3 regions of the Rhizobium bangladeshense genome follow, and region 1 is predicted to be linked to each of the others. Evidence: predicted binding sites of a transcription regulator. Region 1 holds the regulator's gene; each other region holds the start of a gene.
The links. Region 1 encodes PhoB, which activates phosphate uptake and scavenging genes when phosphate is short. Its sites were predicted from a motif close to TGTCATNNANCTGTCAT; they were not measured.

Region 1 (10,272 bases):
CACGGTCGGCATCATGGCAGAGCATGATTTCGGCGCCCTCATTGCGGGCCCAGTTCAGATAGTGATCCTTGGGCTCCGAACCAAGGGGCACGGCCATGTTCATGCGGTAGCCGAAGCGCGCGGCGCCTTCGACCAGCGAATGCAGCACATTGTTGCCGTCGCCGGTCCAGGCGATGGTCTTGCCCTTGATCGGGCCGCGGTGCTCCTCGTAGGTCATGATATCGGCCATGATCTGGCAAGGATGGGTATCATCCGTCAGCGCATTGATGACAGGCACGGTCGCGTGCTCGGCAAGCTCCAGCAGGCGCGAATGCTCGGTCGTGCGGATCATGATTGCATCGACATAACGCGACAGCACCTTGGCGGTGTCCCCGATCGTCTCGGCGCGGCCGAGCTGCATTTCGGTGCCCGAAAGGAAGAGTGTTTCGCCGCCGAGCTGACGCATGCCGACGTCGAAGGAGACGCGGGTGCGCGTCGACGGTTTCTCGAAGATCATCGCCAGCATCTTGCCGGCGAGCGGCTTGTCGTCTTTGCCGGCCTTGAAGGCCTGCTTGCGGGCGAGCGCGTCGTTCATGATGGTTCTGAGGTCGGCTGATGTGACCGCCGAAAGATCTAGGAAATGTTTGGGAGCCATGTTCTTACCTGTCGTGCGCCCGAAGGCGGCGATCCTTTCAAGCCGTCTTCTTGACCTTGGAGGCGCGGATGCTCTCGGCGGCGCGCTCGAGGCGCGCGAGCCCTTCGCGGGCTTCCTCGGCAGTGACGACGAGCGGAGGAAGAAGGCGGATGACGTTGTCGCCCGCCGGCACGCCGAGCAGGTGCGCGGCGCGGATCGCCTGCAGCAGTTCGGCGGAGGAAACCGCAGCCTTGACGCCGAGCAGAAGCCCCTCGCCTCTGATATCCTCGATCACGTCGGGATAACGATCCTTGAGCGAGGCAAGCCCCTGACGGAAGACGAGCGCCACGTCGCGCACATGCTCAAGGAAACCATCCGCGAGAATGATATCGAGCACGGCGCTGCCAACGGCCATGGCAAGCGGATTGCCGCCATAGGTCGAACCATGCGTGCCGGCCTTCATTCCGGAAGCGGCCTCCGCGGTGGCAAGGCAGGCTCCGAGCGGGAAACCGCCGCCGATGCCCTTGGCAACGGCCATGATGTCGGGTGTGATGCCGGACCATTCATGGGCGAAGAGCTTGCCGGTGCGGCCGACGCCCGTCTGCACCTCGTCGAGGATCAACAGCAGGCCCTTTTCGTCGCAGATCTGGCGAAGCGCCTTCATGAACTCGTTGGTTGCAGGACGCACACCGCCCTCGCCCTGCACCGGTTCGATCAGGATTGCTGCCGTCGCATCGGTAACGGCGGCGCGGACGGCATCGATGTCGCCAAAGGGCACCTGATCGAAACCCGGCGCCTTAGGGCCGAAGCCTTCGAGATATTTCTCCTGGCCGCCGGCGGCGATCGTCGCGAGCGTGCGGCCGTGGAAGGCGCCTTCGAAGGTGATGATATGGAAGCGCTCGGGGTGGCCCTTGGAGAACTGATAGCGGCGCGCCGTCTTGACGGCGCATTCGAGCGCCTCCGCGCCCGAATTGGTGAAGAACACCTTGTCGGCAAAGGTTGCGTCGGTCAGGCGCTTGGCGAGGCGCTCCTGGCCGGGGATCTCATAGATATTGGAGAGGTGCCAGACCTTATCGGCCTGCTCCTTCAGCGCTGCGACAACGTGCGGATTGCTGTGGCCGACCGATGTCACGGCGACGCCGGCGCCGAAATCGAGATAACGCTCGCCGCCTTCGGTGATCAGCCATACGCCCTCGCCTCGCTCGAACCGCAGCGGGGCGCGAGAATAGGTGTCATAAAGCGGCGCGGCTTCAGCCATGGCGCGGGTCTCCCAATGTTGTCATGCCCGGACTCCGGCTAAAGACACCAAGCCCGACAAATTAAAAATGCCGCCTTTCGGCGGCAAGCGGTACTATTTCCTTTTCGCGCTGCAATGTCAACAAAACTGCGGCCTTAGCGCATGCAGCAAGCTAGTACAGGGGCGTTTCCGGCCTTCAACAGGCATTATTGCAGAAATGACACGCGGAGGCAGCAAGTTGGGGAAAACTTGAAATTCGATTCATCCGGATTCCCGCGACTCTTGTCACGGAGTCAGCCTCACACTAGGTTAAAGTTCAATTACTAGACTGCATGCGGCGGAACTAGTCACCAAAATTGATCAGGCGTTTCTTGTTTCGGAGGCTTCCGGGACAACGGTGAGGGATTCTGCCATCACCAACGCAAAAGGTGGAGACAGGGCATGAACTGGACAGACGAGCGGGTCGAGAAACTCAAGAAGCTTTGGTCGGAAGGACTGAGTGCCAGCCAGATCGCGGCGCAGCTTGGCGGGGTCAGCCGAAATGCCGTCATCGGCAAGGTGCACCGGCTGAGCCTTCCCGGCCGTGCCAAGGCCGGCGGCACAGCCACAGCGGCGCGCACGCCGAAGCGCCAGACTTCAGCGCCGCGTGCGCCGAACTACGCCTCCCGGATCACCACCCGCACCGTTACCCGCCAGCAGGGCGCAACGATGCTGAAGGAAGAGATCGAGGTCGATGCGGTCGAGGAGATGGAATATGTGCCGGCCGGCAACGTAGTCGTGCCGATTTCCCGCCGCCTTGGCCTGACGGAGCTGACTGAACGCACCTGCAAGTGGCCGGTCGGCGATCCGCTGAAGGAAGACTTCCATTTCTGCGGCTGCGAGTCCCCGGACAACTCACCCTATTGCGGCTATCATCAGAAGCTTGCCTACCAGCCGGTCAACGAACGGCGCCGGGCGGCTGCACGGGCAAGTTGAGCGGGCTGCATCCACGGACAAAAAAACGGGCCGAGTGGCCCGTTTTTTATGATCGGAGTGGGGAAGCGACCTTTGTGTTTGGCAGCAAAGCCGACCACACTTTCCGTCATCCCAGGGCTTGACCCTGGGATCCGCAACCAAGCACACCACTTCAATTGTTTCCCTGCAGTTCGATGCTATCGCGCTTCTCACAGTGCCAGCCGCATGGATCCCAGGGTCAAGCCCTGGGATGACGGAGGGGAGATGGTGCCTGGACAGGTTGGCTCTGCAGGCGCGATGGAGAGGTGGCGCCGAGACGCACAGCCCTCGCAGGCGCGATGAATTTGCGGCAAAAGCGCCGCTTCACAAGCTGCATCAGCGGGCGTTAGGCTAGAACGCCAACCCACACTCCGTCATCTCAGGGCTTGACCCTGGGATCCACAACAGGCACTCGGCTTCGATAACTTCCCTGCAGCTGAATGCCATCGTTCCTCCCGCAGCGCCAGCCGCATGGATCCCAGGGTCAAGCCCTGGGATGACGGAGGAGAGGTGGTGCCTGGATGACCGAGGTGAGGCCGTGCTGGCTCATACCCAGCGCCGGTGCGATGAAGGGCCTGGGAACCGCTGCACGGGCGGGAGCGCCGGCCACATGCACTCTCCTCAACCTCAGGCCTCCATCGAGTAACCGGCGCCGCGGACGGTGCGGATGACGTCCTGCATGTTGGAGAAATTCAGCGCCTTGCGCAGGCGGCCGACATGGACGTCGACGGTGCGTTCGTCGACATAGATGTCGTGGCCCCAGACGCCGTCGAGCAGCTGCGAGCGGGAAAAGACCCGGCCTGGCGACGACATCAGGAATTCCAGCAGGCGGAATTCGGTCGGTCCGAGGCGGACCTCGCGGCTCTTGCGGTGGACGCGATGGGTTTCGCGATCGAGCTCGATATCGCCGCATTTCAGCACCGACGACAGCACTTCAGGGCGGGCACGGCGCAGCATCGCCTTGACGCGGGCGACGAGTTCGGGGGTCGAGAACGGCTTCACGACGTAATCGTCGGCGCCGGTGGACAGCCCGCGCACGCGCTCGCTCTCCTCGCCGCGCGCCGTCAGCATGATGATCGGCAGCCGCTCGGTTTCCGGCCGCATGCGCAGGCGCCGGCAGAGTTCGATGCCGGAGACGCCGGGCAGCATCCAGTCGAGGATCAGAAGGTCGGGCGTGCGCTCCTGAAGCCTGATTTCGGCCTCGTCGCCGCGCAGGATGGTATCGACCTCGAAGCCTTCCGCTTCCAGGTTATAGCGAAGAAGTACGCTCAGGGCTTCCTCGTCTTCAACAACTGCGACTCTCGGGATCATGCGTGTCCGTCTCCTCGCGCAAAAGCCTTAAACCGGGGCGATTAAGCAGGCGTCCTGCGCATCTTCAGAAATTGGCTGCGACCTCTTTGCGCGCCCCGAACGGGCGCGCACGCAAGTGGTTGGTCCGGGCGGCTGGCCCGGTCCGCTGGTTCGTGACGATTATTCCGTCGCGGCGCCGACAGTGTTGGCGCTGTCATCCTTGGGGCGATCGCCTTCCGGCTGGGCGCCCGTTGCCATGTAGTAGATAGTCTCGGCGATGTTGGTGGCGTGGTCGCCGATGCGCTCGATGTTCTTGGCGCAGAAGAGCAGATGCGTGCAGCTCGTGATGTTGCGCGGATCTTCCATCATGTAGGTCAGCAGCTCGCGGAACAGCGACGTGTACATCGCGTCGATCTCGTTATCGCGTTCGCGGATGGCGGTCGCCTTGTCGGCGGCGCGCGTCGTATAGACGTCGAGCACTTCCTTGAGCTGGACCAGCGCCAGCTCGGACAGGTGCTCGAGACCGCGGGCGAGCTTGCGGGGAACGCCGGTGCTCTGCACGGCGATGACGCGCTTGGCTGTGTTCTTGCCGAGGTCGCCGACGCGTTCGAGATCGGCGGCGATGCGGATCGAACCCATGATTTCGCGCAGGTCTGCGGCCATCGGCTGGCGGCGGGCGATGGTGACGATCGCCTTGTCGCCGATTTCGCGCTCGGTGTGATCAAGGATCACATCGTCGGAGATGACCTTCTGCGCCAGCGCCGTGTCGCCGTTGACCAGCGCCCGGACGGATTCCGCGACCATCTGTTCGGCCAGGCCGCCCATTTCGGAAATCCGCCTGGACAGGAACTTCAGATCATCATCATAGGCAGAATAAATATGTGTCGATGCCATTGGGCTTTGTCCTCGAATAACGGGAAGGCTTCGGATCGCCGCAATCAGCCGAAGCGACCCATGATGTAGTCCTGGGTACGTGGATCGTCCGGATTGGTGAACATCTTGTCGGTGTCGTTCTCCTCGACGAGGTTGCCGAGGTGGAACATGGCGGTGCGCTGCGAAACGCGCGCGGCCTGCTGCATGGAGTGGGTGACGATGACGATCGTGTAATTCTCGCGCAGCTCGTGGATCAGTTCCTCGACCTTGGCGGTGGCGATCGGGTCAAGCGCCGAGCAGGGCTCATCCATCAGGATGACTTCCGGGCTGACGGCAACGGCGCGGGCGATGCACAAGCGCTGCTGCTGGCCGCCCGAGAGGCCGGTGCCGGACTCGTGCACGCGGTCCTTGACCTCGTTCCAGAGGCCGGCGCGCTGCAGGCTGGTCTCGACGATCTGGTCGAGATCGGCCTTCGACTTTGCGAGACCATGGATGCGCGGGCCGTAGGAGACGTTTTCGTAGATCGACTTCGGGAACGGGTTCGGCTTCTGGAAAACCATGCCGACGCGGGCGCGAAGTTCGACGACGTCGATATCCGGATCATAGACGTCGTCGCCGTCCAGCGTGATCTTGCCGGTGACGCGGCAACCCTCGATCGTGTCGTTCATGCGGTTGAGGCTTCGCAGGAAGGTCGACTTGCCGCAGCCGGAAGGACCGATCAGGGCGGTTACGGTGTTTTCGCGGATGTTCAGGTTGACATCGAAAAGCGCGCGCTTCTCGCCGTAGTATACGGAGACATCCTGTCCGATCATCTTATACGGGACGTTGCTCATCTTCTGATCCAGCGCCTTTTCAACTGCAGCTTCCGTCAACATGTTCATGATGTTTAACTCCGTTTACCAGCGGCGCTCGAAGCGACGACGCAAGAGAATGGCACCCATGTTCATGGCAACCAGGAACAGGAGCAGGACGATGATGGCACCCGAAGTACGCTCCACGAAGGCGCGTTCCGCCTCGTTCGCCCACATATAGACCTGCACGGGCAGCGCCGTCGAGGGATCGAGCGGCGTGGTCGGTGCATTGGCGACGAAAGCGACCATGCCGATCAACAGCAGCGGCGCGGTTTCACCGAGCGCGTGCGCCAGACCGATGATCGTGCCGGTGAGGATGCCGGGCATGGCAAGCGGCAGGACATGGTGGAACACCATCTGCATCTTCGAAGCGCCGAGGCCCAGGGCTGCAGCGCGGATCGAGGGCGGCACGGCGCGCAGTGCGGCGCGGGTGGCGATGATGATCGTCGGCAGGGTCATCAGCGTCAGCACCAGGCCGCCGACCAGTGAAGCCGAGCGCGGCAGACCGATGAAGTTGATGAAGACGGAGAGGCCGAGCAGACCATAGACGATCGACGGAACCGCGGCGAGGTTGTTGATGTTGACCTCGATCAGGTCCGTCAGCTTGTTCTTCGGCGCAAACTCCTCGAGGTAGATCGAGGCTGCCACGCCGATCGGCAGAGACAGAACCAGCACGATCAGCATCAGATACAGCGAGCCGATGAGGGCGACGCCGAGGCCGGCAGCCTCCGGGCGGCTGGAGTTGCCATTGACGAAGAGACCGGTGTTGAACTCCTTGGTCAGCGCACCGCTCGCCTTCAGCTCGTTCATCCAGCCGACCTGCTTGTCGCTGACCTTGCGGTTCTTCTCCTCGACCGAAAGGTCGATCTGGCCCTTGTTGGCGCTGTCGATATTAGCATCAGCGAGCAGCGTGACGTTGACGGTCTTGCCGATGATCGAAGGATCGGCGACCACCATGTCACGCAGCTGGATCGGCGCGCCCTTGGAAAGCATGGCCGTGGCCTCACGCACATCGGGACGGCTGGATGCATTGATGTTCAGCTGCTTGACGATCGCATCGCGCAGCAGAACCGGATAGTTGGCGGCGATCAGCACCGAAGGGTCGGTCGCGCGCTTGTTGTTCGGGTCGATCGTCTTCTCGGCGAATTCGATCGGCAGGGTGATCGACGTCTGCTGGAAGGCCGTGTAGCCCTTGCCGATCACCGTCCACAGCAGGATGAAGAGGAAGATGAGGCCGAAAGCGATGGCGGCGATGCCATAGGCCTGGAACCGGCGCTCGGCGGCATAGCGGCGTTTGATGCCGATATCGCGGCGCGGCGGCGCCTTGGAAATGGTTCCGGCGACGGGAGAAACAATATTCGTCATTCGTACTGCTCCCGATATTTGCGCACGATGTAGAGCGCATAGATGTTGAGGCAAAGCGTGATGCAGAACAGCGTGATGCCAAGGGCGAAGGCAACCAGTGTCTGCGGCGAGGTGAACTCAAGGTCGCCGGTGAGCTGGTTGACGATCTTCACGGTCACCGTCGTCATCGGCTCGAAGGGATTGATCTGGATGCGGGCGGCGACACCGGCGGCCAGCACGACGATCATGGTTTCGCCGATGGCGCGCGAGGCGGTCATCAGCAACGCCCCGACGATACCGGGGAGAGCCGCCGGCAGGACAACCTTCTTGATGGTTTCGGAGCGCGTGGCGCCGAGACCGAGCGAACCGTCACGCAGGGCCCGCGGCACGGCGGTGATGATGTCGTCCGACAGCGAGGAAACGTAGGGGATCAGCATGATGCCCATGACGATACCGGCTGTCAGCACGCTCTGCGCCTGGATGAAACTCGCATAATTGCCGGAGAGCAGGCCGCTGATCTGAGCGGAGAAATCGCGCAGGAACGGGCCGACGGTGACGAGGGCGAAGAAGCCGTAGACGATCGTCGGAATGCCGGCGAGCACTTCGAGAAGCGGCTTGGCGATGCCCCGCAGCTTCGGCGAGGCATATTCGGCCATATAGATGGCGGCGAAAAGGCCGACCGGCACGGCAACGAGCATGGCGACAAGGCCGATATAAAGCGTGCCCAGCAAGAGCGGGATCAGGCCGAACTGGCCGAAGGACGAGCTGCCAGCGCCGGCAAAGCGCGGATCCCAGACGGTACCGAAGAAGAATTCGTTGGCGGGAACGACCGCAAAGAAGCGCGCGGCTTCGGACAGCATGGACAGCACGATGCCCACCGTCGTCAGGATGGCGATCGACGAGGCCAGCAGCAGCCCCCATAGCATGACGCGCTCGACGCGGTTGCGGGCGCGGAAACGGGGCGCGATGGCGCGCAGCGCATAGAAAGCGCCGGCAACGGCGAGAGCGAAGACCACCGCTGTCATGGCAAGCCGGCTCGTCATGCTCATCGAATTGAGCGTCTTTGCGGCTTCGACCATGTAAGGCTGCGGCTGGCCGGCGAGCGGCACGCCCTTTTCGCTGAGCTTGGCCTGCAGCGCCGCCGGGTCGGTGGACACTGCCGCTACCTCGTCGGGAGTGAGCATCGTCAGCCCGCGCGCAACCGTCGCTACCATCGAGTAGCTCAGATCCTGCTCGACCGCGGCCTGCGCCTTGACGTCGGCAGGGAAGGCGTCGCGAACCGAGGACTGGACAATTCCAGGGCTGACGGAGAGCCAGACGCAGAGGACGATGAGGGCAGGAAGAACAGCCCAGATCGCGGCATAGGCGCCGTAATAGGCCGGCCGTGAATGCAATGCGGAGGACCTGCCTCCGGCAAGTGCTGCGGCACGGCTGCGCGCCACCAGATAGGCGGCGGCGCCGATCACCACAAGGCACAAAAGTATGACGGATGTGCTCATTCGTTACGTCCCCAGGCCCGAAGCCCCAATAAGCCCGGCGGCTGCATCAGCCTGCCTTCAGCTTCCAATCATTGGAGAAGGAAAACCCTGCAGCGAAAAAGCCGGCACGCAGGGGCATAAAGCAATGCCGGCGCGGGCTTGAAGCACCGCGCCGGCAAAGTCATTACATGGCCTTACCAGCTTCGACGTCCTTGCGGATCGCTTCGCGCTCGGCATCCGGAGCGGCAACGAGGCCGTATTCGGCGAGCGGGCCGTCAGGGCCGATCATCTGGTCGGATACGAAGAAGTTGACGTATTCCTTCAGGCCCGGAACAGCGCCGAGATGTGCCTTCTTGACGTAGAAGAACAGCGGGCGGGAAACCGGATAGGTGCCGTTGGCGATCGTTTCGGTGGACGGAACGATACCGTTCACGGTGGCGACCTTCAGCTTGTCGGCATTGTTTTCGTAGAAGGAAAGGCCAAATACTCCGACCGCGGTCTTGTTGGCAGCGATGCGAGACAGCGTTTCGGTGTAGTCACCGTCGATGTCGACTGCAGCGCCGTCCTTACGGACTGCGATGCAGGCCTTGCCCTGAGCGGCCTTGTCCGAAACGGCGGCTTTGATGACTTCTGCAGCGCCCGATGCTTCGCAGCCAGCTGCCAAGACCTTTTCCTCGAAGACTTCGCGAGTCCCGTGCTTTTCGCCCGGGATATAAGCGGCGATATCAACAGCCGGAAGCTTCGGGTTGACTTCCGACCACTTCTTGTAGGGGTTTGCGACGAGCTTGCCGTCGACGACGACCTGGGCGGCGAGGGCCTTGTAGATGTCGGCCGGAACGTAAGCGACATCGGGGTTGCCGGCATCGGTCGCGAAAACGATGCCGTCATAACCGATCTTGACTTCCTGGATATCCGTCACGCCGGCTGCCTTGCAGGCTTCGATCTCGCTTTTCTTAATAGCGCGAGATGAGTTAGCGATGTCGATGGTGTTTTCGCCGACGCCCTTGCAGAATTCCTTGAGGCCGGCGCTGGAGCCGCCGGATTCGACGATTGGCGTCTTGAAGTTGGTGAAGGTCTCGCCGAAGGACTCGGCAACGATCTTTGCGTAAGGCAGGACGGTGGACGAACCGGCAACCTGAATCTGGTCACGGGCGACGGCTGTGCCAGCGAACGCAGCAGTTGCAGCGAGCGCGGCAACGGTGAGCTTGAAGGTGTTCATTTGAATCTCCCGGGCATTGGGCTTGTGTGATGCGGCCTGTAGAGAGGCCCTCGCATTGCCTTTTTTCATCGGCGGGACTCTCTTAGCGCTGTAAGCACCGTCCTTTTATGTCAAATCGGTGAAACATTTATGACAGGTTATGTTTTTGATATCACACCTAAATTTTCAGTGATGCTGTCCGATTTCTTCCAAAAGACAGCGACGTTCGATCACCAGCCCACCTCACGTTGCAGAAACGTGCAAAGATGGGTGGTCGGTTGTAGCGCGCGTGGCTTCATTGAAGTCGTGACGTGTGATCTGCCCCTCATCCGCCTGCCGGCACCTTCTCCCCATAAACGGGGCGAATGGGATATGCCGCACCCTGTCCGTCCACC
Region 2 (10,272 bases), 120 kb from region 1:
GAAGCTTTGCCACAAGCTGCGGCGTTTCCGAAAAGCCTCACACTGCGACCTGCGCACGCAGCGAATACAGCACCTGCCGGGTCTCGCGCTGGATCTCCTCGAGCGTCGCCCTGTCGCATTCGCGGTAGCCCGCCTTGGCGATCGACGTTCCGAGTTCAGCGATCATAGCGCAGGAGTGAGTGATTTTCAGCAGGCCGATTGGCGATGTCCAGCCGCGCGCGTTGCGGTCTCCATCGGCGCGCCGCATCGTTTCGAGCATGGAGCAGATGAGCGACAGGCGCTCGGTTTCGCGAACCAGCTTCTCCATGAACATCGGCTGCGCTCCTATTTCAGCTTTTTCTTGAGATCGTAAAGCGCATCGAGCGCCTCGCGCGGCGTCATGTCGTCGAGGCTCATCGCCTTCAGCGCCTCCTCGACCTTCGATGGGCTGCGGGCCGTGTCCTCGCGGCGCACCGCCACCTGGAAGAGCGGCAGATCGTCGATCAGCTGGCTCGCCGGGTTCTTGCGGTCGGCATCTTCGAGGCGGGTGAGCACGTCGCGGGCCCGCGACACGACCGACGCTGGAAGCCCCGCAAGACGTGCGACCTGGATGCCGTATGAGCGGTCGGCGGCGCCCGGCCCGACCTCATGCAGGAAGATGACGTCGCCGTCCCATTCCTTGACCCGCATCGTGGCGTTCGATAGCCGGCCAAGCTTTTCCGACAGCACGGTCAGCTCGTGGAAATGTGTAGCGAAGAGGCCGCGGCAGCGATTGGCCTCGTGCAGGTGCTCGACGGCGGCCCAGGCGATCGAAAGGCCGTCGAAGGTCGCGGTGCCGCGGCCGATCTCGTCGAGGATAACGAGGGAACGGTCGCTCGCTTGATTGAGGATCGCCGCCGTTTCCACCATCTCGACCATGAAGGTCGAGCGTCCGCGCGCCAGATCGTCGGAGGCGCCGACGCGGGAGAAAAGCCGGTCGACAATGCCGATATGGGCCGTTGTTGCCGGCACGAAGGAACCCATCTGCGCCAGGATCGCTATCAGTGCGTTCTGACGCAGGAAAGTCGATTTACCGCCCATGTTCGGACCGGTCAGCAGCCAGATCGCCCCATCGCGATCGCCGGTTTTAGGCGAGAGATCGCAATTGTTGGCGACGAAGGGGCCGCCAGCCTGGCGGCGCAGCGCCTGTTCGACGACCGGGTGGCGCCCGCCTTCGATCGCAAACATCTTCGAGCCGTCGACCTGCGGTCGGCAATAGGCCTGCTCTTCGGCGAGCAGCGCCAGGCCTGCGGCGACGTCGATCACCGCGAGCGCCCTGGCGCCGGCCTTGATCGCCTCGGCTTCCGCCACGACTGCCGCCGCCATCCTGTTGAAGGCCTCGAGTTCGATCGTAAGCGCCCGATCGGCGGCATTGGCGATGCGGCTTTCGAGATCGGCAAGTTCGGTCGTGGTGAAGCGCATGGCGCTCGCCATGGTCTGGCGATGGATGAAGCGGGCCTTCGCCTCCGCCGTCTCCGTCATCGGCCCGGCATTGCCGGCGGTCACCTCGATGAAATAGCCGAGGATATTGTTGTGCTTGATCTTCAGCGATCGGATGCCGGTTTCCTCGGCATATTGCAATTGCAGTCCGGCGATGACGCGGCGCGACTGGTCTCGCAGCGCCCGGACTTCGTCGAGTTCGGCGCTCGCGCCGTCGCGCAGGAAGCCGCCATCCCGTTTCAGCAGCGGCAATTCATCGGCGAGCGTCTCGGCAAGCAGTTCTTCCAGCGGCTCGGGAAGCGCTTTCAGACCAGACAGCGCCTCGCCGAGCTCTTCAGGCAGCAGCGCGCTATCGAGCAGCTGCGCAAGGCCTGCCGCGGCTTGGAGGCCCTGGCGGATGGCGGCAAGATCGCGCGGTCCGCCGCGATCGAGCGCCAGGCGGGACAGCGCGCGCGGCATGTCGGGCACATGTTTCAGCGTGTCGCGCAGCTTGCCGCAGAGCGAGGGCTCTTCGATCAGAAAGCCGATCGAATCGAGCCGCGCATTGATGCGGCCGGGTTCGGTCAGCGGCGACATCAGCCGCTCGGCGAGAAGCCGCGCCCCGCCGCCGGTGACGGTGCGGTCGATCGCCTTCAGGAGCGATCCGTTGCGATCGCCCGACAGCGTGCGAGCAAGCTCCAGATTGGCGCGGGTGGCCGGGTCGATGAAGAGCGTTGAAGCCGCGCTTTCCCGCTCCGGCTTTCCAAGCGGCGGCCGCTCGGCGATCTGTGTCTTCTCGACATAGGCGACGGCGGCTGCGGCCGCCGCGAGTTCGGCGCGCGAGAAGCTGCCGAAGCCGTCGAGGGTCGAGACGCCGAAATAACGGGCGATCCGGCCTTCGGCGCTGGCGCTGTCGAAGAGAACCGCCGGCTGTGGCACGGCGGTGCGGCCAAGCACATCGAAGACGGGTTTGAGCTCGGCATCGTGGAAGATCGTGTCGGGCAGGATGAGCTCGCGCGGATCGATGCGCAGGATGTCGGCAAGCAGCCGCGAGCTTTCCGTTTCGGCAAGCCGGAAAACGCCGGTGGAAATATCGATCCAGGCAAGCGCGAGCGCCGGTTCGGCTCCGCCGCGGATGCGGGCAAGCGCCATCAGATAGTTCGATTCCGAAGGCGAGAGCAGCTTTTCCTCGGTGATGGTGCCGGGCGTGACGAGGCGGATGACGTCACGCTTGACCACGGATTTGGCGCCGCGTTTCTTGGCCTCGGCCGGATCCTCGATCTGTTCGCAGACGGCCACGCGGAAGCCGAGCGCGATCAGCTTCTGCAGATAGTCGTCGGCCGCATGCACGGGCACGCCGCACATCGGGATATCCTGGCCCATGTGCTGGCCGCGCTTCGTCAGCGTGATGCCGAGCGCGCGTGCGGCTTCCAGCGCATCCTCGAAGAACAGCTCGTAGAAGTCGCCCATGCGATAGAAGAGCAGCGAATCCGGATTGTTCGCCTTGATCTCGATATATTGCTCCATCATCGGCGTCGCCGAGGCGCGGCTTTCCGCCGTGGCGAGCTCGGCAGCCGAAAAGGCTTCATTCCCGGTGTCTATTCGTGCGTTCACGGAGGTGCAGTTTTTCCCAAAAAAACAGGTGCCAACCCTATCCGTGCGCCGCTATAGATGACAACTGCATTTGAGGAAGAGCGAAGCGTCGCCCACAGGACGTTGGAGGATTTATGCCCGATATCAACAAGAAGGACCGGCCGGTGACCTCGGTGACCGATCAGGAGGCGCTCGACTTTCACGCCATGGGCCGCCCCGGCAAGCTGGAGATCAATCCGACGAAGCCGATGGCGACGCAGCGCGACCTCTCGCTCGCCTATTCCCCTGGCGTCGCCGTCCCGGTCAAGGCGATCGCCGCCGATCCGCAGACCGCCTATGACTATACGGCGCGCGGCAATATGGTCGCCGTCATATCAAACGGCACGGCGATCCTTGGCCTCGGCAATCTTGGCGCACTCGCCTCCAAGCCCGTCATGGAGGGCAAATCGGTGCTCTTCAAGCGCTTCGCCGACGTCGATTCCATCGACCTCGAGATCGAGACGGAAAATGTCGACGAATTCATCAACTGCGTGCGCTTCCTCGGCCCCTCCTTCGGCGGCATCAATCTCGAGGATATCAAGGCGCCGGATTGTTTCGTCATCGAAAGCCGGCTGCGCGAGCTGATGGACATTCCCGTTTTTCATGACGACCAGCATGGCACGGCGATCATCGCCGCCGCCGGCCTGATCAATGCGCTGGAACTGACCGGCCGTGACCTTAAGACGACGAAGCTCGTCTGCAACGGCGCGGGCGCCGCGGCGATCGCCTGCGTCGAATTGATCAAGGCGATGGGCTTTGCGCCCGAAAATATCATCCTCTGCGACACAAAGGGCGTCATCTACCAAGGCCGCACCGAGGGCATGAACCAGTGGAAATCGGCGCACGCGGCAAAGACCGATGCGCGCACGCTGGAGGAGGCGATGAACGGTGCCGATGTCATCTTCGGCCTGTCGCAGAAAGGCGCCCTCTCAGCCAAGATGATCCGCTCGATGGCCGACCGGCCGATCATCTTCGCCATGGCCAATCCCGATCCCGAGATCACGCCGGAGGAGGTCGCCCGCATCCGGGACGACGCCATCATGGCGACGGGCCGCTCGGACTACCCCAACCAGGTCAACAACGTCCTCGGCTTTCCCTATATCTTCCGCGGCGCCCTCGATGTGCGCGCCTCCACCATCAACGACGCAATGAAGATCGCCGCCGTCAAGGCGCTGGCAAACCTTGCCCGTGAGGACGTGCCGGATGACGTGGTCGCCGCCTATCAGGGCAACCGGCCGCGTTTCGGGCCGCAATATATCATCCCTGTTCCCTTCGATCCGCGTCTGATCTCGGCAATTCCGGTCGCCGTCGCGCAAGCTGCGATCGAAAGCGGCGTCGCCCGCAAGGTCATCACCGACATGGCCGGTTATGCCCGCGAGCTTTCGGCGCGCCGCGATCCGATCGCCTCGACGCTTGCCAGCCTCTACGAGCGTGTCCGTCGCCGCCCGAAGCGGATCGTCTTTGCCGAGGCGGAGGAGGAACAGGTGCTGCGCGCTGCCATGTCCTATGCCAACCAGCAGCTCGGCACCGCCATCCTGCTCGGCCGCGAGGATCTGATCCAGGCGACGGCGGAGCGCGCCGGGATCGATCTCAACCGGCCCGGATTCGAGATCGTCAATGCCCGCATCTCGACCCGCGTCGAGGCTTATATCGACTATCTCTATGCCAGGCTGCAGCGTCACGGTTACCTCCACCGCGACGCCCAGCGGCTGATCCACAACGATCGCAACCACTTCGCCGCGACGATGGTGGCGCTCGGGGACGCCGACGGCATGGTGACGGGGATCACCCGCAACTATTCGACGGCGCTCGAGGATGTGCGCCGCTGCATCGACGCGAAGCCCGGCCATCGCGTCATCGGTGTGTCGCTGGCGCTCTGCCGCGGCCGCACGGTTTTCGTCGCCGATACGGCTGTGCACGACATGCCGACCGCCGAAGAGCTTGCCGATATCGCCGAAGAGGCCGCGGGCCTCGCGCGGCGCATGGGATATCAGCCGCGCGTCGCCATGCTTGCCTATTCCACCTTCGGCCATCCCTCGGGCGAACGCTCCGAGCGGGTGCGCGAAGCGGTCAAGATCCTCGATCGGCGGCGCGTCGATTTTGAATATGACGGCGAGATGGCCGCCGACGTCGCCCTGAACCGCAAGGTAATGGAGCAATATCCCTTCTGCCGGCTCTCCGGCCCCGCCAACGTGCTCGTCATGCCGGCCTTCCACTCGGCATCGATCTCGACCAAGATGCTGCAGGAACTCGGCGGCTCCACCGTGATCGGCCCGATCCTCGTCGGCTTGGACAAGCCGGTGCAGATCACCTCGATGGGCGCCAAGGATTCCGACATCGTCAACATGGCGGCGATCGCCGCCTATGGCGGTTCGTAGAGGGCTATCACGCCCGCATAGGGGACAGTGTTCTGTGCCTGGCAGATCGGCGAGATCAGCCCCTCATCCGGCTGCCGCCACCTTCGCACGGCGAACGGGGCGAGGTGATATGCCGCGGCCTTTCCGTCCCCATCCATGTCTGGTGTGGCGGTCCCCTCGTCTCGTTTGGGGGGCCGAAGGACAGTACGAGACCCGTGGCTCTACCCGGGCAAGTGTTAGGGTGAGGGGTAGCCGTTGCCCTTTACCAGACGGTAGTGCGACGAAGCGATCAGCTTGCAAAGCGGCCGGCGTCGGCGCCGTAGTAGTTCAGGTAGCGGTCGGAAATGCTGGAAATCGGCAGCACGATCAGCACGTCGGTCGTGTTAAAGGCATGGTCGATGACCGCGCTGGAGCCGACCATCGCACCAAGTCGAAGATAGCCCTTGATCAGCGGAGGCAGGGCCATCAGCGCCCGCTTCGGGTTGACGGCCTCGGCCGGCATCAGATCCATGTTGCGGGCGAGATGCGGCAGCGCGCCGACCGCCCATTCGTCCTTCGCCAGCACATTGTGGTAGAGGAAGGACAGCGCCAGCGCGTGGCTTTCGAGATAGACGCCGGGGAACGAGGCGCAGCCGAACATCGCGCTCATGCCGTGCTTCAGCGCATAAGCCCAGTTGCCCTGCCACAGAAGCTCGACGGTGCGTTTGGTGCGGTATTCCGGCAGCACGCAGGAACGTCCGAGCTCCATGAAACGCTTGTCGGGATGCCTGGCGAGCAGGCTTTCGATCTCGAATTCGGAAGCCGAGTAAAAACCCCCATTGGCGGTGGCCACATCCTGGCGCAGCAGTCGATAGGTGCCGACGATCTGGTCTTCCGGATCGCCCTCGAGCGAACGGTCGAGAACGAGAAGATGGTCGCAGAACGCATCATAGGCATCGAAATCGCGTTCGCGGCGCATGGCCTCCGGCGGCAGTTGCGCCTTCATTTCTTCGACGAAGACGCGGTAGCGCACGGCCTGCGCCGCATCGATCTCGCGTGCCGTGCGGGCAAGGCGGGTTTCCAGATTGCCGATCCGGCCGAGGATGTCGCCGTCCTTCTGCCCGGCAGCCGTCGACGGCCGTGCAGTCTCTGCGGTGACGTCACGATTCAGAATGTCAATGGAGGACATGGCGATTCTCCCGTTGCCGGCTTATCGACGCCATAAAACACTTCTGTACGACAGGAAAGTGACATATTGCATTTGCCGGCGCAACAAGCCTGTCGGTTCGGCGGCGCCTTACCGCGCCTCTGCCCGGCGGGCGGAAAGCGCTGCGACCGCCTGAACTTCCGTCAGCAGCCGCACCGGGTCCACCGGTTTCACCATGACGCGGTTGGCGCCGTTGAGCAAGACCTGGCGGCGCGATTCGTCGCTCTTGTCGGCGGTGAGTACGATCACCGGCACCGGGTCAAGATCAAGACGCCTTTCGTGGCCGCGCAGCCGCCCCAGCATGTCGATGCCGTTGCCGCCGGGCATCGACAGATCGCTAATGATGATGTCAGGCCGCTCATTTACCTCGCCGAGGGCGCAATCGAGCAGCGTCTCGAAATCTTCGACGTGATGCACCTTGTGTCCGCCCTTTTCGAGCATGACGCGCACCAGCATTGCATTGATCGGATCGTCCTCTCCGAGCAGAATGCGCAGGCCGTGTGCAGCAACCAGCGTCTCGGCCATGGGCGGGCCCAAGCCCGGCTGATTGTCGTTCAACGCGTCGCGCTTCTCCATGCCGCGCATGCGCCCGCGCAGCACATCGATCAACGACTGTTCCCGCAGAGGCCGGATGAGCCAGGCATCGAACAGGTCGAGCGGGTGGGCGCTGCGCTCTTCCGGATTGACGAGCAGAACCTTGCGCAGCCCGAGGGCGGCGATTTCGGCGCGGTCGGCGAGATGAGCCGAAAACTCCGCCGACATGCGATGGTCGACGATGATATCGGTCGGCCGCCGGCCGCCGGTCGCCATGCCGAGCAGCCTTGCCCGTGCCGTCTCGCCGTCCGCAACGAGCTGGCAGATGCCGCCGAGCGCGGTGATCGTCTCGGCGATGGCGGTGCGCGCCGCACCTGCCGGCGCCAAGAGCACGACGCTGTTGCCGGCAAGCAGCGTGTTTCGCCGGTCGGGCCGCTCGCTGCCGATGTCGACGGGGAAGCGGATCGAAAATGTGCTGCCCAGTCCCTTTTCGCTGGCAACCGTCAATGCGCCGCCGAATTCGCGCATGATGCGGGCGGAGATGGCAAGGCCGAGCCCGGTGCCGCTGCTCTTGTCGGCAATGGTGCCGCCCTGCTCGAACTCGCCGAAAACGCGCGCCTGCTCCTCCGCCGTCATGCCGGGACCGCTATCGGCCACGGTGATCAAAAGGTCGCCTGCGTCGAGCAGGACGCGGATGAAGACGCCGCCGGCCTGGGTGAACTTCACTGCATTGCCGATGACGTTGAACAGAACCTGGCGCAGCCGCGCCGCATCGAAGCTCATATTCTCCGGCACGTCGGACGACACCGTGGCGCCGATCTCGATACCCTTTTCATGCGCACGGTGGGCGAGCATTTCGACGACACTTTCCAGGAGCTTCCGCAGCGATTCCGAGCGCGGATGCAGCTCGAAGCGTCCGACTTCGATGGTGGAAAAATCGAGCAGGTCCTCGACGAGCTGCGTCAGCGCGTGGCCGGATTGGCGGATGCTCGCGAGATAATTCTGCTGCTCCTGCGTCAGCCGCGTCTCGGCAATCAGGTGCGTCATGCCGAGGATGCCCGATAGCGGCGTGCGCACTTCGTGGCTGACGGTGGCTAGCAGCCTGGATTTGGCGGCGCTGTTATATTCGGCCTTCTGGCGAGCCTCCTCGCGGCTCTGCGCGATCAGCCGCTCTTCGGTGACGTCGCGGGCAACGCTCTGCAGCAGCAGGCGGCCATTGGCGGGATCGCGGGTCACGACGTCACGCCAGAGGAAGATGCGCTGACCTTCCGGTGTCGAAATCTCGACATCGTAACAATGCGGGACGGGGCCGGGCCGGAAGGCGAGGCCGATCTCCTCGCAGGTGCGTCCTTCCGGACGCAGCCGTCCGGTCAGGCGGCGAAACGTGTCGTTGGCGGAGATGATGCGCCGGTCCATGCTGCGGCTGACGGTGATGTCGCCGAGCACGTCGTGCACATCGGCAAACAGCTTTGCGCCGTCGTTCCACTCCGGCCGGGTCTGGCGGCCGGACCTGATTGATCTCCGACGGCGAACCATCAGGACGGCGTAGCTGGCGATGACCGCGAGGCCGAGAACGACAAGGCCGCCTGAGAGCAGCAGCGGGTCGCCGGCATGAGCAAGCAGCATGAGGATCGTCGCGGCAAGGAGGCCGGCGCCGCCCAGCCAGTAGAACAGGAGGCGCCGTGTCGGGGCCGCTCCTTGACGCTCATCGGTTTCCGCAGGTGCCGCTGTGCGCGGTCGCGGGGAGGGCTGCCCCATCCGCTCCTCAAGCGGCTTGGCGACGGGTCCGCCGAAGGCGGCGGACAATCTTTCCTGCAACTGTCCCAGGCTCTGCATGCTATCTGCCTAACATGAGGCCCGTTCCGAATGCCTTCAGGAATTCGATAAGATTTTAGCGGCCGGCCTTTTTCGGCAGCAGCAGCTCCTCGAGAATGACGCAGCCGGCGCCAATGGTAATGAAACTGTCGGCGAGATTGAACACCGCGAAGGACCAGTTTTCGGTGTAGAACAGGATGTAGTCGATCACATGCCCGTAGGCGAAGCGGTCGACAAGATTGCCGATCGCGCCGGCAATGATCAGCGCATAGCCGAGATGGGCGAGCCAGCGGTCTTTTGCCGTGCGGTACCACAGCCAGATGACGAAGGCGACGATGACGAGCCGCATCCCGACGATGAACCAGCCGTCCATGCCAGATAGCATCGAAAAGGCGACGCCGAGATTATAGGTGCGGTAGAGCGCCAGCATCGGAACGACGGGAACGGCTTGCTGCAGCGGCAGATAGTGATCGACGGCGATCTTGACGGCCTGGTCGATGAGAACGGCGAAGAAGATGAAGAAGAGGATCGGCGCCGGGCGAGAAAACAGCGCGGGGCGTGCATGCGTCGGTTCGGTCATTTGCCCTCGGTAAGTGAGAGGAGATGGCGGCGCGCCTCGAAAAGCATGACAGCGGTGGCGACGGCGAGGTTCAGCGAATCGGCGCGGCCCTGCTGCGGAATGCGGGCAAGCGCATCGGCGTCTCCGGCAAGCTGGTCCGGCAGCCCGGATTGTTCGTTGCCCATCAGGAGCACTGTGGGCTTCCTCCGATAGTCGATCGTACGGTAGTCGACCGCGCCGGCCAGATGGGTGGCGACGACGGAAACGCCGGCCGACTTCCGCCAGGCCAGGAATTCCTCCGGCGTCGCCCGCGCCACGGGAACGGCGAACACCGAGCCCATGGTCGCCCGCACGGTTTCAAGCGAGAAGGGATCGGTCGTCTCGCCGATCAGAATGATACCGGACGCGCCGGCGGCATCGGCCGTGCGGATGATGGTGCCGAGATTGCCAGGGTCGCGCACCCGGTCGAGCGCCACCCACGTCTCGCCCTCCTGCAGCCGGACGCCCCTAAGCGGCGTCCAGCGTTGCTCGAAGATGCCGATGACCATTTGCGGGTTGTCGCGCCGGGTGATCGAAGCGATCACTTTTTCGCTGACTTCGAGCACCAGACCGCCCGATGCGACGGTCTTGGCCGCCATCTGCTCGACCAGCGGCTTGCCCTTGGCGGCCTTGGCATAGACCAGCGTTCGGATCGTCCAGCCGAGCTCGATCGCATCGATGACAAGCTTCAGCCCTTCGGCGAGGAAAGTTCC
Region 3 (10,272 bases), on a different replicon from region 1:
AGTTCACGCGCCTTTACCTGATCGTCATCGAAATACCCATCATACACCGACCCCTTGTTATCGTGGGAATGGCTGTGGCTGTGATTGCTTCCCGAAGATGTCTGGGCGCCTGCCGTTCCTGCAAAGGTCAATGTTGCGGATACAGCCAGTGCGTAGCTGAGTGTTGTGATCGCCTTGGTCATTCACCGAAATCCTTTCGATTGGCCGGCACGGCCTTCGCCTGTTCGTGATGTAATAACATTACAAAAGCCGATTAGCGTGCTTTGACTGCAAGCGCAAGGGGGAAACCGCTGATGCGCGTCGCGTGGTGATCACCATTCAAATGCATGACATCCAGGGCTCAGAAGGCGCCCACCGCTGCAAGCTCCGGTTCAAACCCGCATCGGGCCGTCACCTTCTGCTTTCGGGCATGAGTGCCAATCGCAAAACCCGCATCAACAGCCGTATGGAGTCATCGGATGAGCCATCGGCGCGGAAATTGTGCTTTATTCCATCCATCGCAGCCGCAATAAGGGCAGCGAGGTCGGCAGGTCGGGCTCCTGATGCCGCCAAATCGATTTCCCCTCGATCTTGGGCGTCCTCCACGGCCTCTGACAGTAGCGAGATGAGCTTCGATCGGGCGGCGATCGTTATGTCCTCGGCGAGCTCCATGTTCGCATCGAACAGTTCCTTGGCGTTTTCGCTTTTGCCGAACGGGGCGATCAACCCTTCCTGGAAGGCGGAAATGGCAGCTGCAATGCGATCAATTACGTCTCCCACCCGATCAAGCACCGCCTCCACCTCGGCCATCGTCAATCGGTGCGCACGGACTGAACCGGCCCGAAACAGTTCTTCCTTGCTGTTGAAAGCAAGATAGAGCGAAGCGCGCGATATCCCCGCCGTGCGCGCAATATCCGCCATAGTGGTCTTCTGAAAACCGTACCGGGCGAACACTGGTAGCGCCGAATCCAGGATGTGGGCTAATTTGCGATCTTCATCCTTCATATGGACACATTGACATTATTTGTCAGAGGTGTCAAAAGCCACATGGACAAATTGAGTCCAATTGTCTAATTGGCGCCATCGTAGGAGTAGGATGATAAACCCGTCGGCATTGCCGAAAGATACACGGCCCTCGTCACAGGTATCAGTGGCTTCCTCCGCGGGCATGTGGCGCTGCAGTTGCTGCAACAAGGTTATCGCGTTCGTGGAAGCATTCGTGGGGATCCATTCAGCGCCGGAGATCCGGTCGCGCTTCCAGCCGTTCGCCAAAAGTCTCAACTTCGTCGAAGCCGGCCTCGACCAAGACCTCTGCTGGGCGGACGCGGTCGAGGGCTGTGATTATGTCATCCATACGGCGTTTCCATTTCCAAGCGGCGTGGTGTGGGATGTGGCAGGACTCATCCGGACAGCGCGGGAGGGTGCTCTCCGCGTGTTGCGCGCGGCCCATTCCGGGAAAGTGCAAAAGGTCGCCCTTACCTCATCCATCGGGCCTTGTGGCCACCGCTCGTCGAAATTGACCGCGCCGCGAAAAGCAAATGCATTCAGGAGTTGAGAATGACAAGCGATGTTCAAACTGAGGCTGACAACATCCGTGAGATCGAGCGGACCCGACTGCGTGCACTGGTCGAAGCCGATATATCAGCAGCCAAACCTCTTCACGCCGATGATTTTCAACTGATCACGCCAATCGGCGTGGCCCTCTCGCGCGATGAATATCTAGGCGCCGTCGCAGCCGGACACATCAAATATCGGGTTTGGGAGCCGGGTGACATTGCGGTTCGCCTCCATGGACCCGTCGCCGTGATACGGTATCGTGCGCGCCTCGAAGTTTTCTTCAACGGACACGCCGTGCCGCCTGCGGAATATTGGCACACAGATACTTATGAACACCGCGAAGGCGAATGGATGGTTGTCTGGTCGCAGGCAACAGCCGTCGGGCGCCAATAGCCACGGGATCGGCTTTTCACTGCCGTCCGTGACGAAAGAGATCTTCGCCTTTGCGAGATCCAGCGAAGTTCCTCGTGCGGCCGCTCCGTCTTCAGGAATAAATTTGTCGACGGGCCGCCGCTCCGGGAATTTTCAGTCTTTGTTGCCGGCGGGCGCTGGCAGCAAGACCGGGTCGGCGGAATGCCTCGGTATCATCAGCTGTGCAAGGATGTCGTCGGCCGATTCACTCGAACTGCCAATGCCGGCCTCGCGCAGCTGACGATCGAGATCGCTGCCGTTTTCCAGCGCTGCCAGTTCAGCGCCGGCTTCGATGCGGCCGGCGGTGATTTCCTGGCGCTTCTTGATGCGTTCGAGACTTTGGACGGCGCTGCCGAGACGGGTGTTGATGCCCGACTGGCTATGGGCAATCGCCGACTGAGCCCGCAGCAGCGACTCATTGGCTTTGACATTCTCCACCTCGCGCTTCATCTGCGCGATACGCGATTCGGTCTCCTGGATCGTGCGCAGCATCTGCTGCTGGCGAGGCAGCAGCCGATCGAGTTCGTCCTGGTCTCGCTGCATTTCGGCGCGACTGTTGGCAATGCGCTGCGCGAGACCCTGCGCGAGATCCGTGCGGCCCGCTGAGATCGCCGCCCGGGCGCTGTCGGTGTCCTTGGCTTCCTTCGCACGGTTTTCTTCGAGCCGGCGCATGACGCTCTTGTTCGACGCCATGATGCCGGCCAAATCGGAGCGCGCCCGGCGCAGCGACTGTTCGGCATCGCGGATTTCTTGGTCGAGGATGCGCATCGACTGGCTGTCGGCGGCCGCTTCCGCTGCCTCGTTAATGCCGCCGCGAATGGCGGTAAAAATCTTTCCCCAGGTGCTCACGCTGCAATCTCCCCGCTTTTCCATTCTTCAATCATGTGCGCCGCATCGACCGCATTGGCAGCCAGTATGGCGACTTCCTCGACCACGGTCTCGCCCGACGAGCGCGCCGACAGCGAGCCGAACAATTCATACCATTCCTCGCCATCAATCGTGGTGATGCCGAAGCTCGACAGCGGCACGAACTTGTGCGTCTTGAGAACCATCCGTTCGAAGGCTTCCCGGTTGGGCACGTCTTTGCATGGTGCAAGGACAACGCTGACGAGAATATCGCGCTCTCCGCTCACCGTGACGAAGACGTCCAGATCGCCTCTTTCCTTAAGGGTTACGCAGATGACGTCTCCATGTTCGGGTACGGCTACATCAACATCGCCCAGCGCTTCCGGATCGGCCGCGAATAGGCGCGTTAAAGTCGTAAGGTTCCAGGTCTCCAAAAGGTCCTCCATCGGTTGGCGTCGCAAATATCTGGGTAGTCGGATTACAACTTAAAGGTCTGGCGCGCGAAATAAATTCCGGTAGGCTACAGCTTAGAACGGGGGGAATCGCTTGCCATTTATCGCTTCATTACTGCGGCGTGTATATCTGTCGCTCAGCGAATTGGCGTGGTCAGCCCTTCTGCTTATCCTTGTTGCCCATCTGGTTGCTTCCTACCTGCTCTTTTTGCTGGCCGGCGAGGACGATCTCGTCGGCAGCCCGGTCGATTTTCTCTATTACTATATGGTTACGGCAACGACTGTCGGCTATGGCGATCTTTCCCCGAAATCAGGACTCGGCCGCATCATCACCGTTCTGGTCGTCCTGCCTGGTGGCATTGCCATCTTTACCGCTGTTCTTGGCAAGTTGTTGACGGCTATCGGTACGATCTGGAGGAATCGCATGCGCGGACTGGGTGATTACAGCGAACGTACCGGTCATATCATCGTTTTGGGCTGGCAGGAGGGGCAGACATACCAAACGCTGCGGCTGCTGCATTCCGAGCGGCATGCCAACGAACCGATGACCGTTCTGGTCGCCAAGGACCTGCCGGAAAATCCCGCCAGCAATTATGCCGACTATATCAGAACGGAGCGGCTGGCCGATGCCGACGCTTTGCTGCGGGCCGGAGTGGCCAAGGCGCGTGCGATCATAGCGCGCGGAGCAAATGACGATGAAACGCTGGCCGCCGTCCTGATTGCCGAGGATCAGGCGCCCAATGCCCATATCGTAGCCTATTTCGCCGATGATCGCACAGCGCAGATGGTCAAGCAGCGTCGGCCGCGTGTCGAGGCTGTGGGTTCGCTCGCCGAGGAGCTTCTGTCGCGCTCCGCACGGGATCCGGGCTCTTCGGAAATAGCCGCACGGTTGTTATCGGCCGCATCCACTGACACGGCCTTTTCCCTGGCGGTGCCGCCCTTGGAAACGCCCCTGTCCTATGGCGACGTGTTTTTAAGCCTCAAGCGTCGGCATAATGTAACGCTCGTAGGCATGCTGAGCCACGGCGTAACGGACCTCAATTGCCGGGACGAGACGCTGATGCAGGGCGGCGAGACCCTTTACTACATCAGCGGAATGCGGCTAGATCCCGCTGTCATTGCCTGGGCTCGATTGGGAGACGTGACATGATCGGCTGGTTCGGCGGAAACAAGAATGAGAAGCCCTTGGCCGAAGAGCTTGGCCCGCTGAGCGCGGCCATAGGCGGGGCGCTCGAGATCGATTTCCTCTCCCTCGAAGCCTATGCTTTGGGCGGTGAGCCGGCCATGCCGCTGCCTCGAAGCGGGCCGTTCATCATCGCCGGCTACGGTGAGGTTTCACTCGATGCCGCAACCGTTCTGTCGCGCTATTATGATGAAGAGAACCGGATGATTCAGGTGATGTCGGCGGCGGGCAAGCCGGGTGAAGCGATCGACGACATCAGCTTTTATCAGCCTTGGGACAGCGTCGTGCCCGTCAGCCAAAGCGAATGGAACCGCTGGACCGGGCCGAATGGCCTGATCGGCCAGCCATCTTATGATGCTGATGGGATCCTCTATAACCGATTCTGGGGCGACGGGCCGGAACGGGCGCAACTAGTGGAATTTGTCGAAAAGGTCGACGATGGTGAGGCGCAGCGCTCCATCCATCAGACCTGCATGTTGTATTACCGCCCACTTGGCTCGACGCGGGAGATGCTTCTGATCAACGTCGAGCGCGACCTCGATCTCGGACAGAGGCAGGCGGGCAGCTCGGTGGAATTTCTGATCGGTTATGGATTGGCTCCGGCCGACGTTCGTCGCGTCTGAGAGACTTGTCGATTTCAATGGAGGACTTTTTCGATGCTCGACTACGTGGCGGGGCTGCCTGCTTTCCTCGGTTATTTCGCCGTCGGTCTTGCCGCATACGCGGTTTTCGCGGTGATCTATACCTGGTTGACCCCGCAAAAGGAGGTTCAGCTTATTCGCGCCGGCAATCTTGCGGCCGTCACGGCTTTCTTAGGCGCACTTGTCGGCTTCAGCCTGCCTCTGGCTTCGGCCGCAGCCAATTCGGTCAGCATCGTCGACTATATCATTTGGGCGGTGATAGGCACTCTGGCGCAGATCCTCGCTTTCTACATAGCAAACTTCACCATGAAAGATCTGCATGACAAGATCACTGCCGACGACATCGCTGCCGGTATATGGGGCGGCGGAATCGCGCTCGTCGTCGGTATTCTCAACGCCGCCTGCATGACCTATTGAGGGAGGGAAAGATGCGCAGACGCATGAGCGGGCACAGGCGACCTTTCCTGGCCCTTGGCACCATCGCTGCCTCAACCCTGGCGCTGTCCGGCTGCGGCGAGGAGGCTCCTTCGGATATAATGTTCACTTCCGTCGACCAATGCGTGGCCGCTGGCATGGATCGGCAGGTCTGCCAGACCGGCTATCAGGATGCCATGCGCGCCCATCTCGCCGCAGCGCCGCGTTTCAATGGCATGGCCGCCTGCGAGGCCGAATACGGCAAGGGCCAGTGCACCGAACAGCCGGCCAACACTGTCACCAACAATGGCGGCGGAGGCGGCAACTTCTTCGTGCCGTTCCTGGCAGGCTACGTGCTGTCTTCGGCACTCAACAATATCAGCGACTATTACGACTATCGCCGGCGCCAGGAGGCGAGTGGTTCCTATTACGGCTCGACGCCTATCTATCGCAACCGCTCGGGGCAGACGGTCACAACCACCGTTCGTTCGGGCAGCGACAGCGTGACGGTGCCCTCGCGCCAGAGTGTCAAGCCGGTCAACGTCAATACCCGCACCGTTGCCCGGCAAGGCTTCGGCGGCCGTTCGTCCTTCAGTTTCGGCGGCTGACATGAATCGCATCACCCTTCCGGCGCGTCCTGACTGGCGTGACAAGGCGCGGGCCGTCGGCTTCGGATTTCACGTCATGTATGGCGAGCCCTATTGGCTCGATGATGCCGCTTATACGTTCACGCTCGATGAGATCGAGATGCAGATCGAGGAGCCGAGCCAGGAACTGCATGATATGTGCATGGATCTGGTCGGCGAGATCGTCAGCAGCGAAGAGTCGCTCGACAGGCTGGCCATTCCGGAGGATCTGCGGGATGTGGTGCAGCGATCTTGGCAGCGCCGCGACCGGCACCTCTATGGCCGTTTTGATCTTGCTTATGACGGCAACGGCCCGGCCAAGTTGCTCGAATACAACGCCGATACCCCCACCTCGGTATTCGAGACGGCCTATTTCCAGTTCAACTGGCTGACCGATCAGGTTGCTTTGGGTGTTCTGCCCAAAGATTCGGACCAGTATAATTTCCTGCAGGAAAGCCTTGTCGAGGCGTTCGACCAATTTCCCAAGGAGTCAATCTTCCACTTCGCCGCGATAACCGACAATGAGGAGGATCGAGGCACGACGGTCTACCTCATGGATTGTGCGGTGCAGGCGGGCCATCGCGTCGAGCTTCTGGACATTCGGGAGATCGGCATCGATGCGCAGGGTCGCTACACCGACCTCAAGGATCGGGTGATCGACCGTTGCTTCAAGCTGTACCCATGGGAATTCATGCTGCGCGAGCCCTTCGCTCGCGAACTGGCGCGCTCCGGCGATGTTTTCGTTGAGCCCGCCTGGAAGTCCGTGCTCTCCAACAAAGGGCTTCTGCCGCTGCTCTGGCGGCGCCACCCTAATCACCCGAACCTGCTGCCGAGTTATTTCCACGATGACCCGGCCGCTTCGACCCTGACCGACTACGTGCGCAAACCACTCTTGTCGAGAGAAGGCGAGAACGTGACGATATTTCGAGAGGGGAGGGAGCTGATTTCCGCGCCCGGCGATTATGGCGACGAAGGGTTCATCGTTCAGGCCTATGCACCGCTTTTCGAAAGCGACAGCGGTTTTGCCGTGCTTGGCAGCTGGATCGCCGGCGACCGTGCCTGCGGCCTTGCCGTCCGCGAGGACCGCTCGCGTATAACCGCAAATCTATCGCGTTTCGTGCCGCACGTCATAGTCGGGTAAATGGATCGGCGAAGCAGTCGTCCGTCTCCCATGGTCTCAAACGCGAGGCCGTTTTTGAGCGTCGGACACCGGCAGGATTTTGGACTGCTTTGCCTGCCCTTGTCGTCGGGGAGGCCACAGTCGTTCCGCTTCATAAAACTGTCACCGAACCTTGGCATAGCTCTATCGATTTCCGATATCGCTATCCGAGGGGGATTGATGCAGGACGGAATCTATCGCGTGCTCTTTCTATCACGGCGCAATTCCGCACGTAGCGTGATGGCTGAAGCAATCCTGAACAAGATCGGCAAGGGACGATTCAAAGCCTTCAGCGCTGCTGTCGATCCGGCGCCGGTGATCGAGCCCACCGTCCTGCAGCTGCTTCGGAACGAAGACTACCCGATTGAAGACATCAAGCCTCGGCATTTCCGGGATTTTGCGGATGCTGGGGCGACCGACCTGGATTTTGTCTTCACCCTCAGTGATACCGCCGCCGGCGAAGCGCTTCCGGAATGGCCGGGCCTGCCGATCACCGGGCATTGGCGCTGTCCTGACCCGATCCTTGTCGAAGACGAGGCTTGGCAACGCAAGCAGGCCTTTATGCAGGTCCTGACCGGGTTGGAGAGGCGCCTGAACATCTTTATCAACCTGCCATTTGCTTCGTTGGATCGGATGAGCCTGCAGCACCACATCAAGGACATTGGTGACGCGGAGAAGGCTTAGGGCTCTGACGCTGGAATAGTTAGCGACGTTCAGAGAACAGGCAACCTGGCCAGCTACAGGGTGGTTCGTGTGGCTGCATCGAGCGCCGTTTCCTGACAATGGGCAAGCAGATCCCCGTCCACCGTGATCATCTTCCGGCTTGCATTTCGGAGGCGGAAAGTTGGTTGGAGTTGGCCTTTTGCAGAGAATGACGCTCCAGAGACAGCTTCACCCACCTCATGCCGACGGTCACTCGTTCATCATCCGGTTGTGATCTTACAAAGATAAAGCCGCTGTCGGAATTGTTCCAAGAAACAACAAAGGAGAAGCACCATGGCTAATATCGACACCAGCAAATTGTCCTGGGACGAATGGGACGAACTGCAAAACCCACCGCCGGCCGAAACCGATTTCGACCGCGTCGTCGAATCGGCTGTTTCACGCCGCGGTTTCCTCGGTGGCATCCTAGCCGTCGGTTCAGCTGCCGCCGCAATGGGGACGCTCGGCAATCTGATGTCCTCCACCTCGGCGCAGGCGCAGGACACCGATTCGCGCTTCGCGTTCAAGCCGATCCCTGTCTTCACCGACAACACCGTGCATGTCCCGGAAGGTTATGCCTGGAAGCCGCTCGCGAAGTGGGGCCAGCCGCTGTTTTCCAATATCCCGGATCTCGATCCTGCCAACGGCGTAAGCGTCGAAAACTCCGACAAGGTCTTCGGCGAGAACACCGACGGCATGGAACTGTTCGTGATCGGCGACCGTCAGGTCATCGCCGTCAACCATGAATATGTAAACAACGAAATCAATCTTCCGCACAATGAAAAGGGCATGCCGAAGAGCGCCGACGATGTGAAGATCCTACAGAACCTGCAGGGTGTCACCGTCATGGAAGTCGCCGAAGGCGAAAAGGGCTGGGAAATCGTGGTCGACAGCCCGTTCAATCGCCGCATCACCCATCTGACCCCGATGAAGATCTCCGGTCCGGCCGCCGGTTCCGATCTTATCAAGACCGAAGCCGATCCGAACGGCACCGACTGTCTTGGGACCTTCAACAACTGCGGCGCCGGCAAGACGCCGTGGGGCACCTATCTCACCTGCGAGGAAAACTTCAACGGATATTTTGGCTCGTCCGATCCGAACTTTGCCATGCCCGACGACTTCAAGCGCTACGGCATCGCAGCCGAAACCCGGTATGGCTATGAGGTCTTCGATCCCCGTTTTGACGTGTCGAAAAACCCGAACGAACCCCGGCGCGCCGGTTATGTCGTGGAAATAGATCCGTCCAATGCCACGTCCACCCCGATCAAGCGCACCGCGCTCGGCCGCATCAAGCACGAGAACGCCGCTGTCGTGATTGCCCGCAATGGTCGCGTGGTCGTCTACATGGGTGACGACGAACGTGGCGAGTTCCTCTACAAATACGTTTCGAACGGCATCTACGTGCCGGGCGTCGACACCTCCAAACTGCTCGACGAAGGCACGCTCTACGTCGCCAAGTTTGTTGATGACGGCAATGGTGAGTGGCTGGCGCTGACGCCGGAAACGACCGGCATGAAGATGGACGAGATCCACGTCTTCACCCGCCAGGCCGCCTCGAAGGTCGGTGCCACGACCATGGACCGTCCGGAGTGGGTCGCCATCAACCCGGTCGCCATCGAGGCCTATTGCGCGCTGACGAACAACACCAATCGTGGCGTGAAGAATAATGCCGGCGGCGACGAAATGCCGGTCGGCGGTGCCAATCCCCGCGAGAAAAACGCCTACGGCCAGATCGTGCGCTGGTATCCGGAAAATGAGGACCATGCCAGCGGCAAGTTCAAGTGGGATCTGTTCGTCATGGCCGGCAATCCCGACGTTCACAAGGATGCCTATGCCGGCTCGTCCAACATCAACTCCGGCAACATGTTCAACTCGCCTGATGGCATGATGTTCGACTCGACCGGTCTCTTGTGGATCCAGACGGACGGCGAAGACACCAACGAAGGCGACTTCCTCGGCCAGGGCAACAACCAGATGCTTGCCGGCGACCCGGCGACCGGCCGCATCGAACGTTTCCTGACCGGCCCGAAAGGCTCGGAAGTCACCGGCATGACCTGGTCGGCGGATAAGCGGACGATGTTCGTCGGCATTCAGCACCCCGATGCGCCCTTTCCAGACGGCGAAGGCAAATTGCCGCGCTCGACCATCCTTGCGATCAAGCGCGCCGACAATGCGCTTGTCGGATAGCCACTGAGCGTCACAACGACAGATTGGGAGGCGCTGGTTTCAGCGCCCCCTCGCAGGTCTCGAACATCGCCTTTGATCGCGGTTCGTCGACTTCTCGATGTCCTCGCGCAAATGG

Region 2: olsB (l-ornithine N(alpha)-acyltransferase) is a predicted target of PhoB. The motif match lies at 6,642-6,658, and genes of this name have one in related genera.
Region 3: J2J98_RS21200 (arsenate reductase/protein-tyrosine-phosphatase family protein) is a predicted target of PhoB. The motif match lies at 7,379-7,395, and genes of this name have one in related genera.

The regions. Positions count from the first base shown of each region.
Region 1 is NZ_CP071612.1:510,048-520,319, reverse strand. It holds gene argF (ornithine carbamoyltransferase) at 1-634, opposite strand, end outside; gene J2J98_RS02510 (aspartate aminotransferase family protein) at 672-1,871, opposite strand; gene J2J98_RS02505 (GcrA family cell cycle regulator) at 2,292-2,825, shown strand; gene phoB (phosphate regulon transcriptional regulator PhoB) at 3,471-4,154, opposite strand; gene phoU (phosphate signaling complex protein PhoU) at 4,314-5,027, opposite strand; gene pstB (phosphate ABC transporter ATP-binding protein PstB) at 5,072-5,887, opposite strand; gene pstA (phosphate ABC transporter permease PstA) at 5,903-7,222, opposite strand; gene pstC (phosphate ABC transporter permease subunit PstC) at 7,219-8,700, opposite strand; gene J2J98_RS02475 (substrate-binding domain-containing protein) at 8,864-9,898, opposite strand.
Region 2 is NZ_CP071612.1:390,275-400,546, forward strand. It holds gene J2J98_RS01915 (hypothetical protein) at 38-313, opposite strand; gene mutS (DNA mismatch repair protein MutS) at 325-3,051, opposite strand; gene J2J98_RS01925 (NADP-dependent malic enzyme) at 3,165-5,447, shown strand; gene olsB (l-ornithine N(alpha)-acyltransferase) at 5,716-6,594, opposite strand; gene J2J98_RS01935 (PAS domain-containing hybrid sensor histidine kinase/response regulator) at 6,703-8,982, opposite strand; gene lspA (signal peptidase II) at 9,038-9,541, opposite strand; gene J2J98_RS01945 (TrmH family RNA methyltransferase) at 9,538-10,272, opposite strand, start outside.
Region 3 is NZ_CP071613.1:38,761-49,032, forward strand. It holds gene J2J98_RS21150 (ZinT family metal-binding protein) at 1-182, opposite strand, end outside; gene J2J98_RS21155 (TetR/AcrR family transcriptional regulator) at 391-984, opposite strand; gene J2J98_RS30695 (hypothetical protein) at 1,211-1,333, opposite strand; gene J2J98_RS21160 (nuclear transport factor 2 family protein) at 1,537-1,929, shown strand; gene J2J98_RS21165 (PspA/IM30 family protein) at 2,062-2,796, opposite strand; gene J2J98_RS21170 (YjfI family protein) at 2,793-3,239, opposite strand; gene J2J98_RS21175 (ion channel) at 3,340-4,395, shown strand; gene J2J98_RS21180 (DUF2491 family protein) at 4,392-5,051, shown strand; gene J2J98_RS21185 (DUF350 domain-containing protein) at 5,085-5,486, shown strand; gene J2J98_RS21190 (DUF1190 domain-containing protein) at 5,498-6,091, shown strand; gene J2J98_RS21195 (glutathionylspermidine synthase family protein) at 6,093-7,250, shown strand; gene J2J98_RS21200 (arsenate reductase/protein-tyrosine-phosphatase family protein) at 7,449-7,952, shown strand; gene J2J98_RS21205 (PhoX family protein) at 8,265-10,157, shown strand.